Regions from separate parts of the Oceanobacillus sp. FSL K6-3682 genome, predicted to be linked through region 4. Evidence: riboswitches for the same ligand, from Rfam matches in the RefSeq annotation. Region 4 holds a riboswitch; each other region holds the start of a gene.
The links. A riboswitch is a leader RNA that binds a small molecule or an ion and turns the genes downstream of it on or off. The one in region 4 is predicted to bind S-adenosylmethionine.

Region 1 (7,884 bases), 1.4 Mb from region 4:
TGCAGGTTATCCAGCATTTTTTGCAAAGAATGATAAGGGTTATAATCTGCCTGCATACTTTCCATCATCAGATATACCTTCGTATCATTTACCATAATAAAGGAATCATTACTAGTAAGATCATTTGGGTTGGATCCTGCCGGTAACCCAGAATAAGTTAATCCATGTACCTCCGCAAAATGCTCTAATGCTTTAAAAAAGTTATCGCTTGCAATAGCATGACCTTCAAAATAATCCGGTTTCTTGCCGAATAATTCGATGAACTTATCATATTGTGCTTCAATTTCAATCAGTGCTTCTTCGAATACCACAAAATCTTCTTTGGCAGTACGATATTCTTTAGAGGATCTAAAATAACCATTTTCCGATACTAAAGACGGAATTTTTTCCGGATCAGCCAAAGGTCTGCCGGCGCAGATATTTGTATGCTGGCCGAAAGCAACAGGCTCCGCCTGGATTAAAGCTACTCCATGCTGTGTGGCAGGCATATTCACCATGACACCGACACTGGAGATTAAGCCATCCTTGACAGATTTTTCAATACCGTAATTTACTGCTTCCGAATACCCTAAATCATCAGCTCTAAACAGTACTTTTTTCTTCATAATTATCACTACCAATCTTTTTATCAATTCTTTTATCTTTAGTATATACGTTACGATAGCCATGACAACAAATCCAATTAAACAGCTGATATTTTATATCTAAATTAATAATAAAAATTAGAATTATCATTACAAAAATTCTAAAAAAACGTTATAATTAGGAAAAAGTGGTCCTGTCTAAAGACCTAATTTGAAACATGGATCGTAGTATAAATTAACTTTTTATTTATTTTGAGAAATTTATTTTTTGCAGGTTCTATAAAAAATACAGAAATTGGGTTTTTTATGACTTGAAATTTTTCTCGGATAAATTACATAAAATGAATGGATGGACAGTTAAGCATATGAAGAAAAGGGGCTAATTCTTATGAATGAACAAATTTATACGGAATTTTGGGATGGTCAGATGCTGGAGATTTTAACATCAGATAAAAAAACTTATTTTACTCAGCTTATACGGCATGAAACTGAATTGCTGATTCAAAGACCTGCAAATAAACAGAATGTACCCATGCTTATTGAAAATGACATGGATGTTACCGTTTATTTTCATGATGATGAAAAAGGACTGTGCAGTTTTGGCTCAAGAATAAATCGTCACGATAATGGGAAAATAATAATGACGAAACCATCGAGGGATTCAATAAAAGTAGTACAAAGAAGGCAATTTTTCCGAGTGAAGGCAGCTGTAGAAATGACTTTGATATTACCTTCTGCTGAAGGTTCAGATGAAGAAGGCGATAAGCTGAATGTTACTACCCATGATATCAGCGGGGGCGGAGCAGCTTTTCTTTCCGATTCTAAAATATTGGAAGAAGGAGACGCGGTGAAAGGTGTATTATACTTGAAGACAGATACTGAACAGAATAAAGTAGAATTTAAAGGGAAAATTGTTAACGTTATGAAACAGCATAATCAATTTTACAAAACTGCTTTACAGTTTATCAATATGAGAGAAGGAGCAAGGTCAAAGATTGTAAAGTTTTGTATCGTTAAACAAATTGAATTTCGTAATAAAGTCAAGGAATAGTCAGCAGATTAATGAGAAATAAACAAAAAAATTAGAATAGAAATATTAAATTTTTATATGAAAAGAAGGAATTTCTTAATTTTATGTCGAATATATAGCAAAGGATATAAGGAGGTAGATTTATGTCAGAAAAAGTTGGATCAATTAACCAAGACTTGGATGTGTATGTTGCGCAAAAAGAAGATATGAAGTCCATACTCCGGCTGTTAAAGGGTGTCACCACATGGTTAAAGAAAAGCCGTTTAAAACAGTGGGAGTTCCTTGATCAGGACGAGGAAGATCCAGAAGTAAGACAGTCTATTGAAGACGGGTCTACCTTTGTTGTGAAAGAAGGAGACAATATTATTGCTACATTTACATTAAACGAAATGCAGACTCCTTGGGATAAGAATATTTGGGGGCAATCCAGTGAGGATGCATTTTATATGCATCGCCTGTCAGTAGATCATGATCATATTGGACGGGGGCTCGGAAAACCGATTGTCGAATGGATGGAAGCTTATACAAAAACGCAGGGAATGCGCCGGATTCGTTTAGACTGTGTGGAAAGCAATAAAAAACTTAATCAAATTTATAGGGGTTTTGGCTATGATTATAAAGGAACCAATCATGACCATTGCAGGTATGAAAAAATTTTATAATTTGTGATAGCTGCTCTTTATCCTCTATATAATCATCTTCAGTGATTCGATTTAAATTATCTTCAAAAGGATTTTTTCAAGATATTAATTCTGACGGTATACCTTATCATATTTTAAATTTGAATAAGGTTGCTGTCAGGAACTACATAGTTTTGCCAATAACAAGCATGTTTTCAATAGATATGCTTTTTTATGTTTTAAAGGGTCTATTTGAACATGAATTTAGAGTAGCACTATATGTTGGAGAGGAAGTAAAGCAATGAAACAAAATAAATACGATGATAATCATTTTTTTCAAGCATACTCAGAAATGGACCGGTCTAAGAAAGGGCTGGAAGCAGCCGGAGAGTGGCATATATTAAAAGAAATGCTGCCAGACTTCAAAGGGAAAAATGTTTTAGATTTAGGCTGCGGATTTGGCTGGCACAGCCGCTATGCCAGAGAACAGGGAGCAGAATCTGTAATAGGAACTGATATATCTGAACGAATGCTCACACATGCAAAAGAACTGACCAATGATCCCGGTATTACGTATCTGCATCAGGCTATCGAGGATGTGGATTTCCTTGAAGAATCTATGGATATTGTTATCAGTTCACTCGCGCTTCATTATATCGAATCATTTGATAGTGTTTGTGAAAAGGTATATGCGATTTTAAAGCCGGGTGGAAGCTTTGTCTTTTCTGTAGAGCATCCTATTTTTACCGCAAGAAAAGAACAGGACTGGATTTATGATAAAACGGGTAAGGAGCCTTTACATTGGCCAGTGGATAATTACCAGATAGAAGGGAAACGGGAAGCGTCCTTTTTAAATGAAACGGTGACAAAGTATCATCGTACTGTGTCTACATTTATGAATGGTTTATCGCAGGCTGGATTTGAGATCTTGCGAGTGGAAGAATCCGTGCCTTCTGAGGAGATGCTTAAGAAGATACCTGAAATGAAGCATGAATTGCGCCGGCCGATGTTTTTAATGATTGCAGCAGAGAAAAAGGAGAAAAGCTAGAAAGCACTTTTGGCTTTTACTTAATGGAAAATGACAGTAAAGAAGTTACGGTGAGGCTCTTTTGGAAAAGTTATTTTAAATCTATTAAATAATAATGAAAGACTGGTCTACTATAGGTCAATGCTTAGAATAATATCTTAGCATTGGCCTATTTTAATGCAGGGGAAATTAAATTAATCTTTAAGCAAGGACTTTTCTATCTATAAAGTGGGGAAGATATTGGTGCACTTCCTTAGCTGCACTGCAGGCAGCCATAACATTAAAAATTTCAAAAGTTTAAAAATAAGGATTGACATTCCCAAAAATAGTATGTAAACTAATAAACACAATTAAACCACTCGGAATAATATCTTATCTAGAGAGGCGGAGGGACTGGCCCGAAGAAGCCTCGGCAACAGACTTACGCAAGTACTGTGCCAATTCCTGCAAGTGTTTAGCTTGATAGATAAGAAGAGTAAGTGAACCATATTGTTTCAACCCTTTTCTTATTTAGAGGTGGGATTTTTGTTTTTTTAATTGCTGATTGGGCTACCAAAGGCATGTGTGTTTGAGCTCATGATTTGAGAGATTTCGCAATGTGGAAAACAGAAGTTTAATGAATTTATTTATTTTTCATGACATTTCTTAAATAGGGGGGAGCTGGCTTGGGAAAGATTGATGATGTAAAATTGAACCATATTTTAAAAGCATTGAAAGAACTGGAATATGGTTCAGTAGTTATTACCGTGCATGACGGAAAAATTACGCAAATAGATACGACCGAGAAGAAGCGTTTTTCCTTAGTGAAAAATCATTCTTAAAAAATTAATATTATGTATGCCCATTAGACAACTAAAGGCATCTTCCATTTTGATAATATATGTTATCGGATGAAAGATGCCTTTTTATTTTTATAAAACTGTTTAAGGGTGTTCCTGTAAAAGTACCATGAAGTTCAGGTTTCTAAAATTATACTAAATACGAATATACAAAAATGAATGGAAAGGATGAAATAGATGAGTGAGATTGTCGTACTATCAGGAAGTCCCTCTGAAGTATCCCGTTCAAATGCAGTTTTAAGGTATATCGGATCCACACTTGAGGAAAAGGGTTTTTCAGTAACACATATATCTGTCAGAGATGTACCCCAGGACGTATTATTTAATGGGGAATTTAACAGTCTTGTTATTCAAAGAATAACTTCTCTTATCAAAGAAGCAAAAGGAGTTATCGTTGGAACACCTGTTTATAAATCTTCTTATTCCGGGATTTTAAAGGCTTTAGTAGACTTATTGCCGCAGGATGTATTGGAGGATAAGACGGTCTTGCCATTAATGACAGGAGGGAGCTCCTCTCACTTACTGGCGATGGAATATACATTAAAACCGTTGCTGGCTTCTTTAAAGGGAATGAATTTAAAAGGTGTGTATTTTGTTGATAGTCAGATTGATAAAAGAAATACTGCTAATCCTATTGTACACACAAATGCGCTGGAGCGATTAACGAAGCAGGTAGAGTATTTTACAAAATCAATTAGTAAAAAACAGATGAAAATCTTACTATAAAAATATTTTTAAAAATTATGAATTATAGGATGTGTAAACAGAAAGGAGAAGAGCAATGAGTTTTGAAGAGCAAGATACACCGAATTTTAATACAGTTGCACAGCATGGAGGCCAGGAATCAGATTCATTAACGCATGCAAGGGCAGTGCCGATTTACCAGACAACATCTTATGAGTTTGAAAGTCCGGATCATGCTGCTTCTCTTTTTCAGATGCAGAAAGAAGGATATATCTATTCTCGTAACGCGAATCCAACCAATCGTGTTTTAGAAAAAAGATTAGCCGGTTTAGAAGGCGGGGTTGATGCCTTTGCTGTTTCTTCCGGACAATCCGCCATCACAATAGCTTTATTAACACTTGCCAAAGCAGGGGAGGAGATTGTAACAACAAATGCATTATACGGTGGAACATATAATCTTTTCTCAGAAACATTTTCACGCTTTGGAGTAAAGGCTCGTTTTGTAGATGGCACAGATATTGAGGAAGTAAGAGGTGCAATAAATGAAAAGACAAAAGCTGTTTTTACAGAGTCAATCGGTAATCCGGGCTTACAGATTGCTGATATAAAAGCACTTAGCAAGGCTGCTCATGACCATGGCATTCCACTAGTTGTTGATGCCACTTTCACTACGCCATACTTACAAAAGCCAATCGATTACGGAGCAGATATTGTCATTCATTCTGTCACGAAATTTATTGGCGGAAACGGAACAGCGATTGGCGGAATTATAATTGATGCCGGAAGCTTTGATTGGGGTAATGGAAACTTCCCTGAATTTACAACTCCAAACAGAGCTTTAAATAATCAATCGTATGTTGAACTGCCCAGCGCAAGTCCGTTTATTGCGAAGGCCCGCTTTGAACTCGGGCATAACCTTGGGACGGCGTTATCCCCTTTTCATGGCTGGTTATTTATTCAGGGATTACAGTCATTATCTGTTCGAATGAGACAGCATGTTGAAAATGCTCAGGAGGTTGCTGAATATTTAGCGAATCATCATCTCATTGCATGGGTGAATTATCCAACGTTAGAAGGGGATTCACAGTATGAACTTGCGAAAATCTATTTGCCAAAAGGGGCAGGATCTATTTTTACATTTGGAGTAATAGGTGGATATGAATCTGCGAAAATCTTTATCAACTCTGTGAAATTACTTTCTCATGTGGCGAACGTTGGTGATTCCAAAACACTTGTAATTCATCCGGCGAGTACAACACATGCAAGGTTATCACCTGAAGAAAAGCTCACAGCAGGAGTTGAAGAAGAACAAATTCGATTATCAATAGGGCTGGAAGATGTTGAGGATATCAAAGCGGATATCGACCAAGCATTACAGAAAAGCGTTGAAGCCAGTTTCGTAGAGGAAGTAAATCCATTTAATTAAACAAGGAGAGGAAAACATGCTTATTGCTGTTGTACTAAACGAAATAAAATTAATTGTACCCATTGTTGAAGGGGAAACGATCCGTATCTTTGACTCTGAGAAAAGCACATATAAAGATTTTGAAAATCCGGCAATTCATCTAAAAGAAGGAAGACGAGGGGCAGCTTTAAAATTTGCTGAAGAAAAAGGTGCAACAGCATTTGTCTCGCCTCCACAAACATTCTGTGAATTATCCTATGAGAAGGCGAAACATGATGGAATCCGATTTTTTCAATTGGAGCAAACCATTTCATATGAACAATTTGTAAAAAAGCTTACATCTAATCAATTGGGCAGTCAAACAGAATTACCGGAAAATGAGATTGCTCCAAGCTTTTAATAAGAGGGATACAAAGGAGGAAACGCAGTGGCTCAAAATGCAGGTGTTGAGTTACACATTAATCAACTGGAGAAATCATACGGTCACTTAGCGGTTTTACGAAAGATTGATTTAAATATCAAGTCTGGTGAATTTGTGGCCATTGTTGGAAAGAGCGGATGCGGCAAAAGTACATTGCTTAGACATATTTCTGGGCTTGAAAAGGCAACTGCGGGAGGAATTAAACAGAACCAGCATGCATTAAAAGGGTTAAATGACCAGGCACGTATCATGTTTCAGGATGCAAGATTACTGCCATGGCTGTCGGTTCTGGAAAATACAGGTGTAGGATTAGGGTTAGAAAAAGGCTGGAAGAATCGCGCATACTGGGCTCTACAGCAGGTTGGCCTGGAGCAAAGAGCACAGGATTGGCCGGCTATTTTATCAGGCGGACAAAAACAACGCATTGCTCTGGCGAGAGCGTTGGCATCAAATCCGAAGTTAATGCTTTTAGATGAACCATTAGGGGCACTCGATGCGCTGACAAGAATGGAAATGCAGTCGCTTATAGAAGACCTTTGGCTGGAGCAGCAATTTACGGCAATTCTTGTTACCCATGATATGAATGAAGCCATTACACTTGCAGATCGCGTTATTTTAATTGAGGAGGGCGCGGTAAAGCTGGATTTACTTGTGGATTTACAGCGGCCAAGAAATCGATTAAATCCGGCTTTTGCGGAATTGGAAGAAGAATTACTGGCGAATGTTCTTGGAAAAGAACGACTTCATCAGTATGAACCCAGATTAAGAAAAGTGGAGAGTAAGTAACTGTATTAGTAAGGAACAGGGCTACGTCCCTTAAAAATACAATTGGAGGGTTTAAAATGGTTGAATTTATCACAATGGCGCCTACTTCCGGTGATGGGGAATACGTAGGAGCGGTAAACAACAATTCATCACGGAGAAAAGTTGATGCATGGTCAGGAACGGATGAAGCTGCAGAACGGCAGCCGACATTTGAATATATTAGAGATATTGCTCAGGCGGCAGAGAAAGGCGGTTTTTCAACACTGTTATTGCCTACTGGAGGCTCCTGCTTAGATTCCTTAGCTGTTGCTGCAAACCTTATTGGACAAACGAATCGTTTGAAATTTCTTTTTGCAATCCGTCCGGGATCAATACAGCCAACCATATTTGCCAAGCAATTTGCAACGGTTGATTATTGGTCAGGAGGAAGAGCTTTGGTCAATGTAGTAACTGGAGGATCACCGACAGATTTAGCGGCAGATGGGGACTTTCTGGATCATGGAACTAGA
Region 2 (7,884 bases), 100 kb from region 4:
TTAAAAGCTGTGTTGGTGATTGAGTTAATCCCTTTACACTGTCATCGACACCTAATAAATATTGCTGATGGTGAATATAAACCATTGGCGTAATTTCAGCCAGTAATTCCTGTGTTTGACGGTAAAGCTCTAATCGTTCATCAGGGTCGCCTTCCTGACGGGCCCGGTCTAATAAATCATCGAGCTCCGGATCAACTGTAAAAGTTCTATTTCCTGATTCACCTAGATTATCTGAATGGAATAGAGGATATAAGCCATTATCTGCATCGCCGGTAACGGTTGTCCAGCCAAAGACAAACATATCGTGCTCACCGTTAGCAGTCTGTTCAAGCATAGATCCCCATTCTACAGTCCTTACTTCTGCATTAATACCAATTTCCTTCAGCTGTGCCTGAATATTTGTTGCTGTATCAATACGCTGACGATCATCATTTGTCCAAATCGTTGTGGAGAATCCATTCTCCAGCCCTGCTTCAGCCAGTAATTCTTTCGCTTCTTCCACATTATACTCATGGTCCTTTACATCGTCACTGTAACCAAACACACTAGATGCAATTGGCGTATGTGCAGGAATGCCGACATTATCATAAATACCGGAAAGAATTTCTTCTTTATCAATTGCTTTTGCTATTGCCTGGCGGACACGCACATCATCAAATGGTTCCTTCTCCATATTAAAGCCTAAATAAGATAGAGCCAGACTGTCTTGAGCCTGAACGGATAAATGATCGGATCCTTCAATTTGAGCTACATCAGACGGGCTGAGTGCGTTCGCAACCTGAGAGTCTCCCGTCTGTAACTCTGCAATACGAGTTAAATCTTCAGTAACTACTTTGAAGGTTACCGAATCAAGCAATGCCGGCTCGCCCCAGTAATCTTCATTATTTACTAAACGGACGTATTGACCAGGCTGCCATTCATCGTATTTGAAAGGGCCGGTGCCCTGTGGATTTGCACTGATAACATTTCCAGCATCTTCTCCATCTTCCATAGCTGCGTAGTCTTCTTCAATCTGATCCTTTGAAATCATCACTCCACCTGGATGAGCAAGGTGAGCCGGTAATGCAGCAAAAGGATATTCTGTTTTAAAATGAACAGTATAATCATCGACTACTTCGACTTCAGAAATCATATTGTACATAATTGCGCGTGGAGATCCTACATCCGGATCAAGCGTACGGTCAATATTTGCTTTCACAACATCTGCATTAAAATCAGAGCCGTCATGGAATTTAACATCCTGACGCAGCTTGAATTCCCACGTAGTATCGTCGATTTGCTCCCATTCCTCTGCAAGCAAAGGCTGAACTTCCATGTTTTCATCCTGGGTAACGAGTGTTTCAAAAATGTTTCGCTGTACATCACTGGATGGAGTGTCATTGGACGCTGCCGGGTCAAGTGAAACAGCATCTGAAGGTGTGGTAATGGTTAAATCACCGCCTTTTGTTCCTCCAGCTGAATCGTTGCTGTCAGATTCATTCGTATTACTATCTGGCTCACTGGCACAAGCAGCCAAAACGAGGCTCAACAGAGCTATAAATACGAGCACATATATTTTTTTCTGTATTCTCATAAGATGTTTCTCCTTTTCCATGTTGTACTTTAAAGCCTGATTATATTGTAATAATCAGGCTTCAGCTTACTTAAATTATTTGATTTTACCAGCCTGGAACAACAGAGCCGTCGAAGTTTTCTTCAATAAATTCTTTTACTTCATCTGTGTGGTAAAGATCAATAAATTGCTGAACTACTTCATCATCCTTATTTTCTGTGCGGGTTGCAATTAAGTTAACAAAGGTAGAGTCTTGCTCAATAAAGATAGAATCATCTTTAGGGGAAAGGTCAGCTTCAATTGCAAAATTGGAATTAATTGCCGCTGCATCTACTTCACCAAGCTGCCTTGGTATTTGCGCAGAATCTAACTCAAGCAGCTCAAGATTTTTTGGATTTTCAACAACATCATTTACTGTTGCGTTAACACCTAAACCTTCTTCTAATTTGATAAGTCCAGCTTGTTCAAATAATAATAAAGCACGTCCGCTGTTGGTAGGGTCTCCAGGAAGACCTAATGTTGCACCGTCTGGAATATCTTCAAGCGAATCAACAGATTCAGAATAAACCCCCATCGGGAAAGTTACAGTATCTGCTACTTTAACAATATCTAAGCCTCTTTCTTCAACCATACTGTCCATAAAAGGTTCTGTTTGGAAGCTGCTGATGTCAATATCACCTTCGTCTAAAGAAACATTCGGCATGACATAATCGCTAAACACAACCGTTTTAATCTCTAAATCATCTTCAGCTGCAATTTCAGCTATTTTTTCAACAATTTCTTCATGCGGCCCGGCTGTTACACCGACTGTCAGTACACCATCCTCAAGTAAGTCTGATTCACTGCCGCTTTCGTCATCTCCGCCGCAGGCAGCAAGGAAAACGAGTAATAAAGCTGTAATACTAAGTAAATATTTCTTCATGATAGATCTTCCTACTTTCATTTTTATTTTGAATAGTCTTCAAGTTGTAAGAATGCACTAATAACTTTATCTGCATTGATTTCTTTCTTCATCAAATGAATAGATTCCTCTTCACGGGTAACCTTCTTCGCAATAGCTTCCAACAGCTCCTGATCATCTGTCTGTATGGAGAAGTCTGCCAAGCTTGTTGGAAAGCCCCATGCTTCATAATAATTCAAGAGCATATGAAGCTCTTCAATATCCTGTTCTATGACAAGTTGAGCTAAAATACCGTAGGATACGATTTCCCCATGAAGGGAATCAGCGATTTGCGGTGCTGCTGTTAAACCATTATGAATAGAATGTGCACCGGCAATACGTCCAGCTTTCCCGCCAAAGCCTCCAACCATACCACCTGTTGCAATAATGGCTTCAATAACGCGAATGAGTGCATCTGTCACCTGATTATTTTCACAAGCTTTAATTGCTGCTTTACTGTCAGCAAGCAAAATATCTTTGCAGGAACGGGCTGCGAACTGAGAAATTTGCAGCCAGACTGGAAGTGTACCAGCAGGATAGAAGGCTTCCACTAAAGAACGGGCTTCATAGAATTTTGCCAACGTATCGCCAATCCCTGCTTTTAAATATTTTACAGGAGCTTCTGCGATAATTGCCGGTTCTACTATGACCAATGTATTGGTCTCAGGAAATTCTGTATAATGAGAATGCGCTCCGTCTTCCTGATAAAAGACACTTAACGGGGTCCATGCTGCACAAGTTGCTGCAATGGTTGGGATTAAGATGCTTTTTATTTGTGCATTTATAGCGGATGCTTTCGCTATGTCTAAAGCTGTTCCGCCGCCAATACCAATGACAGCATCAACCTGTTGTTCCTGATAAATCTTTGCAAGTCTGCTGGTTCGTTCGACAGTACAATGCCCATCTGCAAAATGTATATCTTTCTCTTTTATGTTATCTGTAATTGCAGCTGAAAGATATGGTTTTGCCTTTTCCCAGGCAGTTCTGCCGGTAACGACTGCAATTCGTTCCACATGCAGATCATTCAAGTTTTCTGCAAGGTGTTTCAGAGCACCTTCACCAATTTGATAATGGCCTGGTGAGCCCTTTATAGTAGCTATTTGCATGATAAGATGTCCCCTTTTAAAATAACTTTAAATAGAATTCAAAAAGTACGGAGAAATTCACCGTATTATATTTATTGGACTTTTTGAACAACCTCTTTAAATGTTACATAAAAAACCTCTCTATTTGCTCTAGAGAGGTTGAAAAAGTTTATTTACTAAACGTCCTCTCTTATTTTCCAAAGCGCATAATGCGCTTTGCAGGATTTAGCACCTTTTTTAGAACGAATTCTAGAAAGGTTGCCGGGCTTCGTCGGGCCAGTCCCTCCGCCACTCTCAATAAGAGTTCTTATGTAACTGTTGTTATATCTTAATATGAAATATATGAAAAGTCAATGGCTTTAGAAAGAGTGCTAAATATAGATATATAAGCAGAAATAATAAGTTACATCTTTAATATCTATTATTTTCTTCTATTTTGAAAATGTCCCACAATTTCAGAGATTCCTATACATGTCAGAATGACGCCAAAGGTTTGAAATAGTATAAGCGTGCTTTTGAAAGGGTTAAAAACAAGAACAGCTCCTCCAACCATGAGGAGAATACAAAAAATAGTCCAGCCAGTACTTTTTATATTCAAGGCTACAATCAGTTGCATTAGTCCATTGATGATAATCGCTAAACCTAATAAAAACGGTAAAATCGAGAAAAGTGTTGGTGCAAAGTAAATGAAGACAGCAGCCAATACAATTAAAAGAATGCCGCCTGCTAAACCTATATCATAAGTGCCGGTCTGTTGTTTTAATTTGTAGCTTTGATATATTTTAATAACACCTAGTAAAGTTAGATACCCTGCAATCAAATAACCCACAAAATGCAAGAATCCATTTGGATTAATAAAAATAGCTGCACCGATGAATATAAATATAACTGCACGGAGTATCGCATGACGTTGAAAGTTTTCTTTGAAGTCTTTAATCATTTAGTTTGGCCTCCCTTATGTCTTTTTTTTATTCTAATGTAAAAATCATGTTTTTACTATATAAATAGATTTAATATTTACATTTAAACAAAAAAACGTATGTAACCTAAACTGGATTAGTGTTGCTGTTCATAATGAATTTTCTGGCAATGGTAGTGATTTTCGGTACTTTTGAGTGAGAGACTTTGAAAGTTTTCTTTCAAGAAGGATAATTCAATTTTTATAATATAAAATATATAAGAAAGCCCAGACACTGATTTTGCAGCGGCTAGGCTCTCTTATAACTAGATTATATTTTTGTTTATTCATTATCCTCTAACACGATATCCTTCTTTTTTCTCTTCAAATAATACGCACTCATCAGAGCGGCAATTGGAATAACCAGGGCGATTCCGACACCGGAAATAAAGATTGTCAGCAATTCATCATTAAACACTTTCGCATTCATAATATCGCCTACCGAGTAATCCAAATCCTTAAACCAGATTAACAGCCCCATATAGCCTCCGAAAAAGGCAAAGAACAATGTATTTGTACTTGTCCCTAAGATATCTCGGCCGATCCGGATACCCGCTAAAAATAAATCTTTTCTGGAAATCTCCGGATTCTGCTCATAAATTTCACGCATTGGAGAGGTAATGGAAATGGCCGTATCCACAATTGCTCCAATGGTACTCATCAGAATAACTGCTGTAGCAATTTGAACAAAATTAAGACCGATATGCACATTGAACGTGGTTATTTCGCCAGACTCTTCTTCTCCGAGTCCGTAAATCATGGATTGTTCGGTCAGAATAATAATGAAAAAGATTAAGATAACCGTCGTTGCAATCGTCGCTAAAAAAGCAAGCATTGTTTTATTATTTACCTGATTAATGAAGAAGAGGCTGACCGCGCTGATAAAGCCGACCGCGATAAGCGCAATAATAATCGGATTTCCGGACGGGTCATTCATGACGAAAACAGCCATCAGAACAATGAGAAAGTTAATAAAGAGTGCGATAAAGGACCGAACACCCTTCATTCCGCCAACCCAAGCCATTAGTGCAAATAATACGATTGCCAGTAATACGAGTACATTCATAATTTCGCCTGCTTTCTGCGGATGAAGAAAATAGATATATACACAGCAATAGGAATAGTCAGGACAATACCAATTCCGCCAACTAAAGCACGTGCTAATTCAAGAGAAAGGTTCATGGATACAGTAAAACCGAATGGAGCTGCATTTTTAAAATAAATTAACAGCATTGGAATCGATCCGCTGACATAGGCAAAAAATAGAATATTTGTCATTGTACCCATAATATCCTTGCCTATTTCATATCCGGCTTTTTTTAATGTTTCTAGGCTAATATGATTATTTTTCTCATACATTTCAAACATGGAAGCAGACAAGGTAATAGCAACATCCATGACGGCTCCTAATGAGCCAATCAAAAGTCCTGCCATAAAGATAGTTTGCGGATTCCGGGTTAGAAATGCCATCTCTTCATAGCGTAAGCCCTGTTCAGCAGTGAACTGTAGTGCTACATAAGCAATAACCAGAGATACACCTGTACCAATCAGTGTCGTGAGAATAGCTGTATAGGTCTTTTCATTAAAGCCTGTTGCCATCAGTAAAGACAGCACCGTAAAAATGATGATACTGATTAATGTAATGAGCGACAAGCTGATGCTTGGATGTTGAATATAAATATCTAAAGCAACCGATAAGATGACTGCATTGACGAGCAGACTGAGTGCAGATAAAGCTCCTCTGGATTTACCGACAGCTAATAAAATAGCCAGGAATATCCATGCTACAAATATGAAATATTTATCCCGTTTGATATCACCAGTGGCCTCGCCATCCTGGGCAAGAAAAATCTCGTCTCCAGCAGCCAGTTCATAATCCAATGCCAGGGACTGGATATATTCATTGTCAAATTCAGTTAAATTTCCTTTATCAGGTCCATTTTTTACTTCCCCGACGATATGCTGTGTAACATGCTCGTCTTTATTTCCATGTGTATCAACCTGATCTTCTCTATTTATTTCCTGCACATCGGTTATTTGAACAATCGTTCTATCATATAAATCATAATTATTATTGATAAAAATCATAGACGCAATAAAACCGATCAGTAATAAACAAACGGTAATTATTTGGCTTTTTGTCCGGTTTTTTAACCATGCTTTCAATGTGATCACTCCAAAAATAGGGTTTCCTATTTGTATTTCTGAAAACATATACTATGATAACACTTTTAATTAGAAGGAGATACATACAACTTCGAAAAATTTTCCGGTATAAAGCAAAGGGGAGATGCATAACCTTCTTATTTTAGTATGTACCAAAAGGAGGAGGGTATTTCATAATGTCCAAGGCTTTGGACATTATGAAGGGAGTAATGCTATAATTTTGTCAAATACTTTTGACAAAAGGAGCTTGAACATTGAAAAATTTTATCAAAAAAATAAGGAAGCAATCAAATATAACTCAAGCAAAGCTGGCTCTTCTTTGCGGCGTTTCCAGACAAACAATTAACTGTGTTGAAAATGATAAATATGACCCTGCTTTAGTGCTGGCATTTAAAATATCCAGAGCGCTGGATAAAAATCTGGAAGAGGTGTTTATTTATGACGAAATTCCATAAAGGGTACCGTATTACAATGAAAGACATTAAAAAAGAAGGAGCTTCTATTTTAAGAAAACAGCTGGATCCAGTGCGCATGCCTGTTACGGAAGAAACGAAAACAGAACTGGAATGTATGCTGACCTATTTAAAAAACAGTCAGAATCCTGAACTGGCAAGGAAATATAAGTTAAGGCCAGGCTCTGGGCTCTCAGCGAATCAAGTGGGTATCAACAAAAGAATGTTTGCAGCACTTTACCAGACGGAAAAGGGTGAAACAATAGAATTAAAGCTGATTAATCCTAAGCTGATCAGCCATTCTGCAAATACAATCTACCTTCCGGAGGGAGAGGGATGTCTATCTGTAAATAGAGAAATACGCGGGCATGTGCTGCGCTATGAAAAAATAAAGGTGCAGGCCTTTGACATAGAAGGAAAGAAGCATACCTATGCCTTTAAAGGATATAGCGCTATTCTAGTTCAGCATGAGATGGATCATCTGGATGGAATTATGTTTTTTGACCGTATTGATAAAGAAAAACCATTTTTGAATTTACAATAGGAGGACAAAATTCTCGGAAAAGAGGTTTGGAAATGAACAAATTTACTGCCATGTTACAAGAAGAATATGACGTCCACCCGGTACAAATACAATCCAAACAAGGGGGATGGGCATCGCTTGCTTTTGAGATAAAAGCAGGTAAAGCTGTTTATTTTTTAAAGGTATATGAAAAGAACCGGGCGTCGAC
Region 3 (7,884 bases), 970 kb from region 4:
ACCAAAAAGTGATAAATCTATTATTACAAAGCCCCATTCTACTCTTGCAGCTATAGAAGCTATATTGGAAAAGCTAAAAACAAAAGGTCTGATTATCTTAGTTATATATTACGGACACTCCGGCGGATTGGAAGAAAAAGAAGCTGTTCTTTCTTACACTTCGCAATTAAATCAAAAAGAGTATCAAGTACTCCAATACAAATTTATTAATCAACAAAATCAGGCTCCATTTTTAATCGCTATCGAAAAAAAGAAACGCTCCTGAATCAGGCGTTTCTTTTGATTATTAAGCAATCCCTAAAAATAATAATCGGAAGAATAAATTTAAGAAATGTCCGGTTGTCATGATAATAAATATAATAAGTGCAATCATGAGAACGCGGCTCCGCAGTGTTTTATATTTCTTCGGATAGGGAATCCAAATATAAGCCGATACAATCATCAGTGGAACTGAATACAAGTATCCGAATACGTAAACCCATTGTTGCAGTGCAGAAATATCGAATAGTTCAGAGTTCTGCAAACTGCTTAACTCCGTAATATACCCAATTGCAAAAATAATCGTTAACAAAATAATATAACTGTACGTTGTTACGCGCAGCCATTTTTGTTCATCACTAATCAGTATATAAACACCAATAAAAAATAAAATTCCTATGACAATTTGAATTAACATGAAAGTACAACCCCATTTTTTACCGATAAATCAGTTTTCTCTCTGACAGGCCAAAAGTTCATTTTCAAAGAAATACTTTTACTTTAAATGTTCGCCTGTTTGAATAATATTTTAATCATTGATAGATTAGACCGATTTATACAATTACTTGTCCCAGTAATAACTGAAACAACTGCCGGTTTCCCCATCTCCAAGATTACGAATGGAATAAACCAAGATAGCATTTATCTATTTATTTATCACTATCGTTATGTAACCAGCTTATTTATTCTACCATAAAAATATTCGTATCTGTAGAGGTTATACAGAAATAAATATACATTCAAACTTATTATTCATAAGAAATAAGCGGTTTAGAATATATGCCTATAACTTAAAAAATCGTTTTAAAATGGTGTAAATATAAATGATTACCCTTTCCATAAACAGCTGAAAATCATCTGTTTTTCAGACTTCTTTCCAGAAAATATTTCCTCTGATATACTTTAATCATTATAAATTAATTGGAGGAATACAGATGATTGAATCTTATAAAGGAATCTCTCCATCTATTGATCCTGCTGCATTCATTGCAAAAAATGCTGTGATTAATGGTGATGTAACAATTGAAGAAGAAGCAAGTATTTGGTTTCATACTGTTATCCGGGGAGATGTCGCCCCTACAAAAATTGGTAAACGGACAAATATACAGGATCTTTCTATGCTGCATCAAAGTCCAAATATGCCGTTAATACTTGAACATGATGTAACAGTAGGTCATCAGGTGACCTTGCATTCAGCAACTATACGCCATCATGCACTTATCGGTATGGGTTCCATTATTTTGGATGGTGCAGAAATTGGAGAGCATGCATTTGTCGGTGCCGGGAGTCTGGTGCCTCCAGGGAAGAAAATACCTCCTAGAACCTTAGCAATGGGCAGGCCTGCTAAGGTAGTCCGTGAATTAACGGATAAGGATTATGAAGAAATGGAACGTATCCGCAAATCCTACGTGGAAAAAGGACAGTATTATTTAAGAGAAACATCAATGGGGATGGATAAATAGCATCACTACCATCTTGATTGCATGTAAAAAATGTCAGGCATCCTCAGATACCTGACATTTTTTTTATTTAGCAGTTAAAGCTTTTAATTCTTCCACTTTATCTGTTTTTTCCCACGGGAATGTAATATCTGTGCGGCCAAAATGACCATAAGCAGCGGTATTTTTAAAGATTGGTCTTCTCAAATCCAGCATACGGATAATACCTGCTGGACGCAAATCGAATAACTCGCGCACTGCTTCCACTAATTTTTCTTCACTGACGAGCCCTGTGCCAAATGTATTAATCGAAATAGAGACCGGCTGTGCTACACCAATAGCATAGGCTAATTGAACTTCACAGGAATCAGCCAGACCTGCAGCAACGATATTTTTAGCAACATAGCGTGCAGCATAAGCAGCAGAACGGTCCACTTTCGTTGCATCTTTCCCGCTAAAGGCTCCACCGCCATGTCTTGCATAGCCTCCATATGTGTCAACAATGATTTTTCTTCCTGTTAAGCCGACATCCCCTTGTGGTCCGCCTAATACAAAACGGCCAGTCGGATTAATGAAGTATTTTGTCTTATCATCCAGTAATTCACCTGGTACAACAGCTTCTACAACATGTTTAATAATATCCGCTTCTATTTGTTCATTTGTTATATCTGGATGATGCTGTGTAGAAACAACAATAGTATCTACACGTAACGGCTGATCATTTTCATCATACTCCACCGTTACCTGAGTCTTTCCATCAGGACGCAGGTAATCCACAATTTTCTCTTTACGGACATCTGCTAATCTTCTGGATAAACGATGAGCCAAAGAGATTGGCAGAGGCATAAGCTCTTCTGTTTCATTGCAGGCAAATCCAAACATCAAGCCCTGGTCTCCAGCTCCTATTGCTTCAATTTCCTCTTCAATTTCCTGTCCCTGCCTTGCTTCTAACGCTATATCCACACCTCCAGCAATATCAGGAGACTGCTCATCAATAGCAGTTAACACTGCACAAGTTTCAGAATCAAAACCATATTTTGCTCGGGTGTATCCAATATTCTTTACTGTTTCACGTACAATTGCAGGAATATCTACATACGTACTTGTAGAAATCTCTCCGGCAACTAAAACAATTCCAGTTGTAACAGTTGTTTCACACGCTACTCTCGCATTTGGATCCTTCGAAAGAATCTCATCCAGAATAGCATCAGAAATTTGGTCAGACATCTTATCCGGATGCCCTTCAGTAACTGACTCAGAAGTAAATAAACGACGATTTGCAGCCATAAGGCTAACTCCCCTTTTCCTTGTATGTTACGGAACTCTGTTTCAATGTAAATCTATCATTCCACCCAATGTGGTTTCATTTTTTATGCAAACTTTTAATATATTTAAAAAGTCTCCTAAAAACAAAAAAACCTCTCCTTCAAAATACATGAGGAAAGGGAAACATATTGGCCTTTCGCTCTTATTGTTCAAGGAATGATCCTTGCATCAGGTTAGCACCTTTCACATTATGTGAGGTTGCTGGGCTTCATCGGGTCTGTCCCTCCACCATCTCTGAATAAGAGTATCCGTTCAATAATTAGATTAACGAAACAAGCCTCTCCTGTCAACCCAATTACCCTATGTAGCATAAAAAATATTTTTTCATAAAGTAGTATGGACTATTATATTTAATGTGTTATACTAATAAACATATTTTAAGGATAAAATGAATTCTATACCATTAAAAGGAGTGAATAATTGTCTTATGAAAATATTGCGGAGAAGTATTCTGGAGGAGTTCACTTCAACAAATATTTACAGCAACTATTCTGTAGGCCAACTTATTGAAAAAATTATCAATCGTGATGAAGCGAAATTGACAGCTACTGGTGCTATCCGTGCTACCACTGGAAAATATACAGGACGTTCTCCAGAAGATAAATTTATTGTAAAAGATGCCTTATCAGCAGATAAAGTAGACTGGGGAAATGTCAATCAGCCAATTGATGAGGATACCTTCAATCAGCTGCTTGACAAAGTGATTGCATATTTAGATAACAAAGAAGAAATTTTTCATCTCCAGGCCTATGCCGGTGCAGATGAAAAGTATAAACTGCCTATTCAAGTTATTAATGAATATGCTTGGCACAATTTATTTGCAAGACAATTATTTATTCCTATTGAAAAAGAGATGGAGCAATTGCACGAAGCTGATTTTACAGTAATCTCTGCTCCCGGTTTCAAAGCCAATCCTGAAGCAGACGGTACAAATTCAGAAGCATTTGTTTTAATTTCTTTTGAACAGCGCATTGTACTTATTGGAGGAACAGAATATGCAGGAGAGATAAAAAAATCAATCTTCTCTGTAGTTAATTTCCTTCTGCCTGAGCAAGATGTCCTGTCCATGCATTGCTCCTCCAATGTAGGAGAAGAAGGCGATGTAGCTTTATTTTTCGGATTATCCGGAACTGGAAAAACTACACTCTCAGCAGATGTTGACAGACGATTAATCGGAGATGACGAACATGGCTGGAGTGAAGATGGCGTATTCAATATTGAAGGTGGCTGCTATGCAAAATGCATCAATTTATCGGCAGAAAAAGAGCCGCAAATTTTTGATGCTATCCGCTATGGATCTGTTTTAGAAAATGTAGTATTAGATGAAGATACGCGGGTCCCTGACTATGATGATACTTCTTTAACCGAAAACACACGTGCTGCTTACCCATTAGAAAATATTGATAATAGCCTAGAGCCTAGTGTCGCTGGACATCCAAATACCATTATATTCTTGACAGCGGATGCATCAGGAACCTTACCGCCAATCAGTAAACTGACAAAAGAACAGGCAATGTATCATTTCCTGAGTGGATACACCAGTAAGCTGGCTGGAACAGAACGTGGTGTGACAAAGCCTGTTGCAACATTCTCAGCATGCTTCGGTTCTCCATTTTTACCGTTAAATCCGTCAGTATATGCAGAAATGCTTGGAGAAAAAATTGATAAATTTAATGCCAATGTATTTCTTATTAACACAGGCTGGACTGGTGGTGCTTACGGGGTTGGAAACAGAATGAAGCTCTCCTATACCCGGGCAATGGTCCATTCAGCTTTAATTGGTGAACTGAATAACGTGGAAACAACAATAGATGAAATTTTTGGATTAGCCATTCCAAAATCGATTCCAGGTGTTCCAGATGAAGTTCTTGTTCCTAAAAATGCTTGGGAGGATAAAGAAAGCTATGAAACAGAAGCAAAGGTACTGGCTGGCAAATTCCATATGAATTTCGAGAAATTCACAGAAGTAAGTGAAAACATAAGAAAAGCTGGACCACTTTATAAATTAGTATAATCATCTCCTCTATAAAAGGGTAAACTCAAGATAATGAGTTTACCCTTTTTCACTTTTCCTCTCCCTGTAATTATCCGCAGCCTATTTATCCTAATTTATAGGCGTTCACACAATCATCCCGCCAATCATATATTTATAGAAGATGTTCAAGATCAGTTTTTGAGAAAGGAAGATGAAAGTGAGAAAACTTTCCTGTTTCATTTTATTAATAAGCTCTCTTCTTCTAATTAGTGCTTGTAATCAAAATAAAGTGACTAAAATAGATCTTGCGGAAGTAACTCGTTCTATTTTTTATGCACCGCAATATGTCGCTTTAGAAAAAGGCTTTTTTGAAGAAGAGGGGCTGGAGGTGGATTTACAAACAACTTGGGGTGGAGATACAACGATGACAGCACTTTTGTCTGACAGTGCTGATATTGCTCTTGTTGGTTCCGAAACATCTATCTATGTCTATGCTCAGGATTCCAGAGACTATGCTGTGAACTTCGCCCAGTTAACCCAAACGGACGGCACATTTTTAGTAGCCAAAGAAGCAGATGAAGACTTTAATTGGGAGGATTTACGGGACAGCAATTTTCTCGGACAGCGTGTTGGCGGAATGCCGCAAATGGTTGGAGAATATGTCTTGAAGCAGCATGATATTAATCCCCATGAAGATTTAGATTTAGTTCAAAATATTGACTTCGCTAATATTCCAGGTGCTTTTGCCAGTGGTGATTATGAATACGTTCAATTATTTGAACCTACAGCAAGTATTTTTGAAGCAAATGGTCAGGGACACATTATTGCTTCCTTCGGCGAAGAATCTGGTCAGGTCCCATATACCGTCTTCATGGCAAAGGAAAGCTTTTTAGATGAAGAGGAGGAAACTGTTAAAGCATTCACCAGGGCAATTTATAAGGCTCAACAATGGGTGCAGGAGACAGACTCATTAGAAATTGCCAAGGTAGTAGAGCCTTATTTTGAGGATACAGATGTAGAAATGCTCGCAAATGCAATCGAGCGTTATAAACAGCAAGGCTCCTATGCTACATCTCCACTGCTTGAAGAAGCTGCCTGGGAAAATCTGAAAAGCATTATGGATGAGGCCGGTGAACTCCCTGGAGATGCTCCATATGAAGATCTTGTTAACACTGATTATGCTGAGCAAATTATTGAAGAATAAAGGAGGGTAAAGATGTCTTATCTAACATTAGATGGAGTATCTCATTATTACTTCTCCAAAAAGCAGTACACAGAATCATTGCACAATATTTCTTTCTCTGTTAAGAAGAATGAATTTGTTGCTTTACTCGGCCCAAGCGGCTGTGGAAAATCAACATTGCTTTCGATGATTTCTGGAATGCTCCAGCCTGCTGAAGGTGAGATTTTAATAAATAATGAAAAAATAGAGATTAGCGATTTAGAAATTGGCTATATGCTGCAGCAGGATTATTTATTTCCATGGAAAACCATTATAGATAATGTACTCTTAGGACCCCAGATTAGAAAAAGACAGACAAGTGACTTAAAACAAAGAGCAATAGCTCTCCTGGAGGAAGTTGGACTCGAAAATGTGGCTGATAAATATCCAAGTGAATTGTCCGGCGGGATGCGGCAGCGAGCTGCTTTAATAAGAACGCTTATCACGGAGCCGGAAATTCTATTGCTGGATGAACCTTTTTCTGCACTCGATTTTCAGACAAAATTAAAACTGGAAGTATTGGTATCCGATTTACTTAAAGCTTATCAAAAAACGGCTATACTGGTAACACATGATATTGGAGAAGCAATTTCTATGAGCGACCGGATTATTTTAATGTCCTCGAACCCTGGTGCTATTGCTAAAATATACGATGTACCTGTTGAATTAAGGGATGAATCTCCTTTTCTCGCAAGGAAACATCCTAAATATGGACGGCTGTTTGACAAAATCTGGGCTGACCTAGACCAGCAGAAGCATACGGTAAAACCGATAGAGGAGAATGCTTATGAACGGTCCTAAGTTATTTGCAGCTTATCAGCAAAAGTTAAAAAAAGAAGCAAAAATTGTACTGACCTGGCAGCTCTCCATTCTGATTCTTTTTTTCGCCTTTTGGGAAGTAGCCAGCAGATTGTATTGGATTGATCCGCTTTTATTCAGCTCTCCCAGTCGTGTATTCAGCTCTATATGGAGCAGACTTATACAAGGTTCTTTACTAGGCCATATTCAGATTACACTGCTCGAAACCATACTCGGCTTTTTAATAGGTACTATTGCCGGAATCATCATAGCTTCCATGCTTTGGAGTTTTCATCGTTTTTCAAAAGTCATGGATCCTTATCTGGTTGTCTTTAATGCTATGCCAAAGGTTGCACTTGGACCAATACTTATTGTAGCTCTCGGTCCTGGCTATTTATCAATTATTGCGATGGGGTTTATTATTTCTGTTATTGTCACAACCCTTGTCGTGTTTGCAGCTTTCAATGAGGTTGATCAAAATTATTTAAAAGTATTAAGGAGCTTTGATGCAACAAAATGGCAATGCTTTAAAGAAGCTGTCTTTCCCGCTTCCTTACCCGCCATTATCTCCACATTAAAAGTAAACGTCGGGCTTTCCTGGGTAGGGGTTATTGTCGGAGAATATCTAGTTTCCAAACAAGGTTTAGGATATTTAATTATTTACGGTTTTCAGGTGTTTGATTTTACACTCGTTATGTCGAGCCTGGTTATTATCGCTATCCTTGCTGCAATTATGTACAAAACTGTAGAGAAAATTGAGCAATTACTGATAAGAAAATAATCTTCTAAAGTAAAAAGCAGACAGCTAAGTGCTGTCTGCTTTTTACACATATGTTTTTTTAATCCGGAGCATGCAGGATTCTAAC
Region 4 (7,884 bases):
CTTACGTTATTTACGGAAACAATGCAAGATAAGACCGCTATATCTATGAAAGTATCTCATTTTCCAGCTCTATAAAGATATAGACCTGAAGGCTTAGTTGAAAATATGACGCTGGGTTATTACGGATGGATAAGATAACCGCTAAAATAAAAATAACTTAAAAATTAAAGAGGAAGAAAGTTGGGCTTCATTATTTATATTCTTCACCACAGCTTAAGAAGAGGAGGAGTACAAATGGGTGCAAAAATTTTGCAACACACGGGTGCTATTTCAGATAATTTTCATATACTGATAAATAAGAACGAGCTAAGGAAGCGTTTTGCTGCGGCAGTTTATTACATCAGAAAAAGTGAACAGGAAAAAGAAGAAACGAGAAAGTTAATGCATATGCAATATAAGCTGGAAAAAATATGCCGGCAGGAGTATATAAATGCACAGAAAAATGCAGAGGTTCAATTTATGCAAATGAAGGCTGCTGAACAGGATTCAGAAAAAGAGGTATATCATTTTGCACAAATAGCGTACAAGACTTGTAAAAAGCGCATGAAGAAAATGCAAATCACAGCAGAGGAAGCATCTAATCAGCTGGAATCAATGAAAAAGATATATCATGAAATGGACAGCCAGCTCAAAATAATGAAAAGAAATCTGATGAAGCAGATGAACTATGAAAATATTGACAAATTAGATAATCCATTGAAACTTTTTGTCATTTAATACGTAAATAAATGTATAGCAGAATAAGAAGAATCACCATTATTCATATCCTTTTTTAAATAGAAATAAATCTATTAAGAGGAAATGTGTACCATATAAGGTATACTTTTATCAATTTTTGCACCAGCTATTGTATATTAAAATACTTTTGTATATATTAATAAAAAGGGGTATGTCCGAAGAGGGGGAACAAGTAGATGAAAAGCAAGACGGTTTATTTGCTGTTTACCGATACAGGAAGCTATCTATCACGATTGATTCATCTGTATACCCAGGAGCCTTTAAACCATGTTTCTATTGCTTTAGATAGAGAATTAACAGAAGTTTATAGCTTTGGGAGAAAACAGCCTGATAATCCATTTATCGGTGGCTTTGTGAAAGAGGATATTTTTTCACCATACTTAAATAGCTCTATGTGTGAAATTTATGAGCTTAAAGTGACCGAAAATGAATATGAATATATTAAATCCTTTATTCAAAATATAGAGATTGACAAAGATAAATATCGTTATAATTTTATTGGGTTATTTGGAGTCATGATGAAAATAAAAATTACACGTCAGACAGCCTTTTTCTGTTCACAGTTTGTGGCAACTATTTTACAGGGTGTAACGAGTCTTTCATTAACAAAAGACCCTTACTTTACAACTCCGGAGGATATTCGAACTGCTCCAGATTTGAAGCTTGTTTATGAAGGAACATTGTTACATTATCAAGATAAGGATTCTTTATCTTCAACAGAGCAGCCATCATTATCTTATATTTCTAATTTATAGGTGTTGAGATAAAAAATCTTAAAGAACCCGGGCATTTGTACTTCCTTTACTTTTCCCGTAATAAGGAAGTACTGAATCTGCTAAAATATTATTTTACAAAGCACGGAGCTTCTTAAGTTGAGGCTCCGTGCTTTGTTCTTTACTCTATTCAAATAGATTTTGCATTGCTTCTCTCGAGAAATCCTGAATGCCTAGTGTTTCATAAGGGACGACCAGCTTCATGGTAATATTATTTGCTTCTAGATCCATATGCTGTACAGCTACATCGAAATTGCCCTGTAAATTCATATCTGTAACAGCTACATAAATTTCCTGGCTGTCCGGGTCTATCGTTACCCATTCAGGCATTGGTAAAAATTTATCCATGTATTCCATAATTTTTTTGTTTGGCAGTTCTAAAAGTCCAACAGAGATAGACTTCAGTTGTAAAACCAGATCACCGTTTGTCTGCTCAATCGGTTCAAAACGGACAGAAAGAGGAACTGTGGAAGAGAAGACAGGCAATTCACCCATCAGATGCACATCATCCTCAAGAAAAATACGGTAATGGTGATCCGTCCCCTCAAGTAATTTCTCAATATAAGCATTGATTAAATTATTTAAGTTTTGCTTTGTTGTCTGAATGTAAAACTCAGAGCTTTCCTGCTCGTCTATTACAGAATTTTGCGGGAACTCATTTTTAGAAACCGGCCAAAAAATAAGCGCCAGCAAAAGGAGTAAGATAGCTGCATTAAAGATAAGAAGACCGAGAAAACCGGCTTTCCATTTATTATTTATTTTTATTTGTCTATTCTTTACTCTCATTATGTTTTCATCCCAACTTAATTAAAATATTCCAGAATACGTTCAGCCATTAGATAATATCCATCATAATTAGGGTGGAAATTATCGTCTGAAAATAAATTTGCAGTCTCGTCTTCAAATAAATCATCAATTGGTACAAAGGTGCTGCCTTCGTATTGATTGACTGTCTCTCTTCCTATAGTATTCCAATCAGCGACAATCTGGTCCAATTCTGGAATGTCCTCAAAATAATTTGTAAAAGGATTAAAAATACCTAATAGATAAATAGAGGCATCCGCATTAATGGAACGAAGCTTATCAAATATTTCGCTGAGACGATCTTCGTAGAAAGCCTGTTCCTCGTTAAAGTAGCTGATCTCCAAGTCCATAATATTTTCCTTTAACACTTGCATAATATCATTAGCACCGATGGTAATGATAATAATATCTGCTTCTTCTAAAGCATCCGTTAATTCAGGCTCTTCCTCCAGACGGGTGAGCAGCTGATCGGAGCGGTTTCCACGTTTTCCAAAGTTATCAAAATGGACATTTGTATCAAGTGCCTGAAGTGTTCTGTCTAATATCCCGACATAGCCCCCCTGATTTGTATCGTCTCCTACACCCTGGGTCAGTGAATCACCAAGAGCAACGATATCCACATTTTCCTCAGAAGCAAATTCGAATGTATTTTCAAAAGGCTCATCGACAGCTATTTCCTCATTTTCTTGTTCGTCCGCGTTTCCCATAACTTCCTCGCTGTCGTCTTCTGTATCTTCTTCGCCATTTTCTGCTGGTTCAGACGTGATTTGTTCTCTAAGAGCTTCTTCTCTTTCCCGTTGTTCAGAGCTTAATTGAAAATATGGCAGCTGTAAAATCGAAAAAACAGCTATAATGATAATAAGAATGGAGCTAATGAGAATAAGCCATCTTTTTTTGGTCATTTTCATGATTACACCTACGTGTTCTTTTCTTCTAGTTTATGTTGGAACAAATAAAATTACTTAATAATACGTAAAGAAAATGTTCAAAAAGTCCAATAAAAAATGGCAGGGGAAGGAGCTTTTGCTTAGATAGCCTGTATTGTTACAGGCAACACAGGGTTACCACAAGACGGAGAAGTCTGTCAGCTTGCTATCCCCACAGGACAAGTAACCGAAGCCTAGTCCGGTTTCATCCCCAGTACGTAATCGAGCAGCCCTTATCAGCTGATTTTTGAACATACATGTAAAAAGTTTATTTGATGTGTACGTATTTGTAAAATAATTTGGTAGAGTAGATGTTTTTATTTATATTCCTATTTTAATCAAGGATTATAAATAATAAACAGGTTTAAATGAAAAACGCCTTCTAATTTTATGTAGAAGACGTGACTAAACCTCATTATAACATAAAAGTACCCGTCTTTCTTCACGATAAAACATCAAATGTTCTAATAGAAGAAAGGCGGATACTGTATAATTATTTTAACTAATTTCTGAAGCTGCGTAATTCCAGAGCAAACTGTGCCGGCTGAATATTTGAAAGAATAAATACTTCAGATGTTACTTCAGAGCTTGTGTCTGTGAACAAAATAGTTCCCTGATAAGCTGCATTTTCTTCTGGTGCCGGCTTACCTTCCTGCAGCCAAATTGCATCAGCCCCGGATAGTATATCTGTTGTTACCTCATCTATATCTGTTGTGGGAATAACCTCATAGCCTAATTTATAAAGAGGCGCAATATCGTCATCCGCGATGCCGACAGCTACAATGCGTTTTTTACGGACACCTTCACTGCGGTCAAATGGAGATTGCAGTAAGTTTTTCACTGCTATTTCTTCCGCAGATTTCTGACTGCCATGCGATTTTCCGGTCGCTTTATCTATTGCCTGTTCCAGATCAGCTACAATATCATCAAATGCTTCCAGACCGACGGATAGACGAATCAATTCTTCTGTAGTACCACTTTTTGCCAAGTCCTCATCTGTTAATTGCTGATGGGTCGTAGAAGCAGGGTGAATAATAAGTGATTTTGCATCGCCGACGTTGGCAACGTGAGACCAGAGTTCCACATTATCAATCAAGATACGGCCTGCATCCCGGCCTCCTTCAATGCCAAAGGTAATAACAGAACCAAAACCGCCATTTAAATACTTCCCGGCAAGCTGATGAGATGGGTGTGATGCCAGCCCGGGGTAGTTGACCCATTCTACAGCAGGATGTTTTTCCAGATAGGCTGCCAGCTTTTCTGCATTTTCACTATGCCTTTTGATACGTAAATGTAAGGTTTCCAATCCTTGAAGTAATAAAAAGGCATTTTGCGGGCTTAGAGCAGGTCCGATGTCACGTAATAATTGGACACGCAGCTTTGTTATAAAAGCAGCCGGTCCTAAGTCAGCATATTTTAAGCCATTATAGCTTGCATCCGGCTCGATAAAATCTGGGAATTTCTCGTTGTTCCAATCAAATCTGCCACTGTCAACCACAATACCGCCAATAGTTGTACCATGTCCGCCAATCCATTTCGTTGCAGAATGCACAACAATATCCGCACCCCATGTTAATGGTTTTGCAACATAAGGTGTAGCGAAAGTATTATCAATAATTAAAGGAATACCATGATTATGGGCAATGTCCGCAACGGTTTCTATATCAAAAACATATAGGCTCGGGTTAGTAATGATTTCACCAAAGATTGCTTTTGTTTTATCTGTAATCGCAGCTTCAATTGCTTCAGGATCTGTTCCATCTACAAATTTTACATTGATGCCATAGCGGGGGAGTGTGTTGGCAAATAAATTATACGTCCCGCCATATAGATTGCTGTCTGCAATAATTTCATCACCGGCACGTGTAATATTGAGAATTGCCATGGTAATGGCTGCCATCCCCGATGCTACTCCTAAAGCTCCAACACCATCTTCTAATTGGGCAATCCGCTGTTCAAATGTATCTACAGTTGGATTCATAATTCGTGTGTATATATTTCCCGGCTCTGCCAGCCCGAATAAATTCTGTGCATGCTCCGTGTCCCGGAATACGTAAGAAGTAGTTTGATAGATAGGCACTGCCCGGGACCCGGTTGTTGGATCAGGAACCTGGCCTCCATGTAATAAAATTGTCTCGTCCTGCTGGATTGAATGTTTTGACATTTTATTTCCTCCCTTTTAGATATATCCTCTGTTACTAAAAAGAACCCTCTTCTTAAAAGAAGAGAGCTCTTGTCATCGACTTGGAACTCTCTCTTATCTTTCAGATTAATCTGTAGGATTTGGCACCAGTTTTTGTTCAGGTTGCCGGGCTTCACAGGGCCTATTCCCTCCGCCGCTCTTGATAAGAGATTATGCTAAATATTTAGAAATTACTAGAGAGTATATAATTATAGAGATTAAATGTCAAGTAGTTTACTATGAATTAATAAAGTTTCATTTAAAAAAAGGATGGAAGGGGATTACTGATGAGTAAAATTTTGAACTATCAAATAGATTTTGAGAATTCATAAATGGAAATGCAGGTAATAACTGTGCAAGAGAAGCAGTTGAATATTTTATTTGAAAATTTTTTAGCCTTTCATTTTGAAACGCAACTGCCTGATAGCATCCTTTTAGATATAGTCGAAGAGAGAACCGATTTATTTACTATAGAGAATAAAGAATTGTTAGAGAAGGAAAAATATTATTGATGGTCTATATGTTATAAAAGTACTGATTATTTTAAATAATTATATCAAGGAGAATGGTTATCGTTACTATAAGATATATTCTTCATTTGGATTTAATAGCTGGATTCTTTCGGAAAGGTGCATTCTGGATTAAGGGTAGGCTAAAATAGTATTTTCCTGTATTAAATGAAAAGAAAAACAGCAATAAATAACAAAACTGCCCCAATATAATTAATCGGAGCAGCTTTATAAATTTGGTATGCAACTAATAGTGGAGTTTTCATTCCCTGTTGCTTTGGATAGCTATGAACACATTAGTTAAGCTTATTTCGGATAATTAAATCTTTATACCTATAAAAGGATCTTTTCTTCGTCCGGTTTAAAATACCCTTTCATTAAGCTTTTTCATTTTTAGCTTTGTTTCTTGCACGCGGTGCATCCCGATAAATACTTGCCATATAGATAATAAGAGCTATCCAAATAAGGGCAAATGTAATCATATGATGTACCGTAAATGTTTCATTATATAAGAACACACCCAAGAAGAACATAATCGTCGGTGCAACATATTGCAAAAATCCGACCATTGCTAATGGAATCCGTTTGGCCCCCGCTGCAAATAGCAGTAAAGGAACTGCAGTTACGATACCGCCCCCAATTAATAATAGATTATCTGATGCAAACAGGGGAGAAAAAGTAAATGACCCTTCTGATGGAATAAATATCAAGTATAATAATGCAATCGGTGCAACGACCAGTGTTTCAATAGTAAGTCCATACATAGCATGGAGGTTTATTGTCTTTTTAATGAGTCCGTAAAAACCAAAACTCATCGCTAATAATAGAGAAATCCAGGGAAACACGCCATAGCTTAAAGTTAAATAAAGTACACCGATACCAGCGAGAATAAAGGACAGAACTTGTCCTTTGGTTGTCTTTTCCTTCAATACAAAGACCGCCAATAAAATACTGATCAGAGGATTGATATAATATCCTAAGCTGGCCTGCAGCACATGCCCGTGCTGTACAGAAAAAATAAACAAGAACCAGTTGATGGATATTACAATAGAAGCTGTAATAATAGCAAGTGCTTTCTTTCTATCCTTTTTCAACAGCTGTACTGTTTCCATTAAATGCCGCCAGTTGCCAGTAGCAAGTACTAAGAAAATCATAAATACCAGGCTCCACACAATCCGGTGAGCAAGTACTTCACCGGCAGGGACATTATCGAGAAACTTCCAATATATTGGGAATATCCCCCATAATAAATAAGCAACAAAGGTAATAATCGCCCCTTGCTGTAAAGGTTTATTTTCCATCTTTTATTCCTACCTTCTGAAAAAATCAAACTAAATCTAATAGTAAAACTTTATCAGGAAGGAATCAATGGCTTTTTTAAATAAGTTAATACTTATTTTCATAACAAGAACACCTCTGTTCAATAAAGTCAGGTAAATTTATGAACCTGAAACATTTCCAACAGAACAGGAATACTTTATTATAAGTGTATAGACTCATCAGAATTTATCATCTATATAAAGGATGGGAGAGAGAATAAATGAGTAAAAAGTTTAAACATATGGAAACAGCAATAATTCATGAGGGGTATGATTCAAAAGAACTGCTCGGCAGCTTAACACCGCCAATTTTTCAAACCTCTACATTTACTTTTGATACAGCGGAACAGGGAGCGGCACGATTTGCCGGAGAAGAAGAGGGACATGTTTATTCGCGTATCGGCAATCCGACTGTGCAGGTGCTGGAACAAAAACTGGCAGCACTTGAAAAGGCGGAGAAAGGGCTGGCATTTTCTTCGGGGATGGCTGCAATTTCAGCAGTTTTAATCGCTCTCACTAAAGCAAATGACCATATTATCTGCTCGTCTGGATTATATGGATGCACTTTTGGTTTACTGTCTATGATGGATGAAAAGTATAATATCCAAACAGACTATGTAGACATGTCTGACG

Region 1: linked by a shared signal. The riboswitch ahead of MHH51_RS03875 (YezD family protein) and the one ahead of MHH51_RS20615 (O-acetylhomoserine aminocarboxypropyltransferase/cysteine synthase family protein) in region 4 are both predicted to bind S-adenosylmethionine.
Region 2: linked by a shared signal. The riboswitch ahead of MHH51_RS21065 (iron-containing alcohol dehydrogenase family protein) and the one ahead of MHH51_RS20615 (O-acetylhomoserine aminocarboxypropyltransferase/cysteine synthase family protein) in region 4 are both predicted to bind S-adenosylmethionine.
Region 3: linked by a shared signal. The riboswitch ahead of metK (methionine adenosyltransferase) and the one ahead of MHH51_RS20615 (O-acetylhomoserine aminocarboxypropyltransferase/cysteine synthase family protein) in region 4 are both predicted to bind S-adenosylmethionine.

The regions. Positions count from the first base shown of each region.
Region 1 is NZ_CP150263.1:749,239-757,122, forward strand. Features, by position in the region: gene MHH51_RS03855 (ChbG/HpnK family deacetylase) at 1-605, opposite strand, end outside; gene MHH51_RS03860 (PilZ domain-containing protein) at 973-1,635, shown strand; gene MHH51_RS03865 (GNAT family N-acetyltransferase) at 1,758-2,276, shown strand; gene MHH51_RS03870 (class I SAM-dependent methyltransferase) at 2,536-3,282, shown strand; SAM riboswitch class I at 3,631-3,734, shown strand; gene MHH51_RS03875 (YezD family protein) at 3,927-4,082, shown strand; gene ssuE (NADPH-dependent FMN reductase) at 4,278-4,826, shown strand; gene MHH51_RS03885 (O-acetylhomoserine aminocarboxypropyltransferase/cysteine synthase family protein) at 4,882-6,210, shown strand; gene MHH51_RS03890 (hypothetical protein) at 6,227-6,589, shown strand; gene MHH51_RS03895 (ATP-binding cassette domain-containing protein) at 6,617-7,396, shown strand; gene MHH51_RS03900 (LLM class flavin-dependent oxidoreductase) at 7,453-7,884, shown strand, end outside.
Region 2 is NZ_CP150263.1:4,339,372-4,347,255, reverse strand. Features, by position in the region: gene MHH51_RS21075 (glutathione ABC transporter substrate-binding protein) at 1-1,573, opposite strand, end outside; gene MHH51_RS21070 (MetQ/NlpA family ABC transporter substrate-binding protein) at 1,659-2,474, opposite strand; gene MHH51_RS21065 (iron-containing alcohol dehydrogenase family protein) at 2,498-3,598, opposite strand; SAM riboswitch class I at 3,765-3,881, opposite strand; gene MHH51_RS21060 (DUF308 domain-containing protein) at 3,999-4,517, opposite strand; gene MHH51_RS21055 (YibE/F family protein) at 4,819-5,601, opposite strand; gene MHH51_RS21050 (YibE/F family protein) at 5,598-6,701, opposite strand; gene MHH51_RS21045 (helix-turn-helix transcriptional regulator) at 6,956-7,156, shown strand; gene def (peptide deformylase) at 7,140-7,697, shown strand; gene MHH51_RS21035 (aminoglycoside phosphotransferase family protein) at 7,730-7,884, shown strand, end outside.
Region 3 is NZ_CP150263.1:3,268,493-3,276,376, forward strand. Features, by position in the region: gene MHH51_RS16240 (class I SAM-dependent methyltransferase) at 1-265, shown strand, start outside; gene MHH51_RS16245 (hypothetical protein) at 287-676, opposite strand; gene MHH51_RS16250 (gamma carbonic anhydrase family protein) at 1,194-1,721, shown strand; gene metK (methionine adenosyltransferase) at 1,785-2,984, opposite strand; SAM riboswitch class I at 3,163-3,268, opposite strand; gene pckA (phosphoenolpyruvate carboxykinase (ATP)) at 3,451-5,037, shown strand; gene MHH51_RS16265 (ABC transporter substrate-binding protein) at 5,210-6,202, shown strand; gene MHH51_RS16270 (ABC transporter ATP-binding protein) at 6,215-7,021, shown strand; gene MHH51_RS16275 (ABC transporter permease) at 7,008-7,799, shown strand; gene ytkD (RNA deprotection pyrophosphohydrolase) at 7,842-7,884, opposite strand, start outside.
Region 4 is NZ_CP150263.1:4,238,194-4,246,077, reverse strand. Features, by position in the region: gene MHH51_RS20635 (hypothetical protein) at 235-717, shown strand; gene MHH51_RS20630 (hypothetical protein) at 915-1,493, shown strand; gene MHH51_RS20625 (YpmS family protein) at 1,638-2,297, opposite strand; gene MHH51_RS20620 (SGNH/GDSL hydrolase family protein) at 2,315-3,217, opposite strand; gene MHH51_RS20615 (O-acetylhomoserine aminocarboxypropyltransferase/cysteine synthase family protein) at 3,744-5,405, opposite strand; SAM riboswitch class I at 5,496-5,593, opposite strand; gene MHH51_RS20610 (hypothetical protein) at 5,756-5,935, shown strand; gene rarD (EamA family transporter RarD) at 6,310-7,233, opposite strand; gene megL (methionine gamma-lyase) at 7,473-7,884, shown strand, end outside.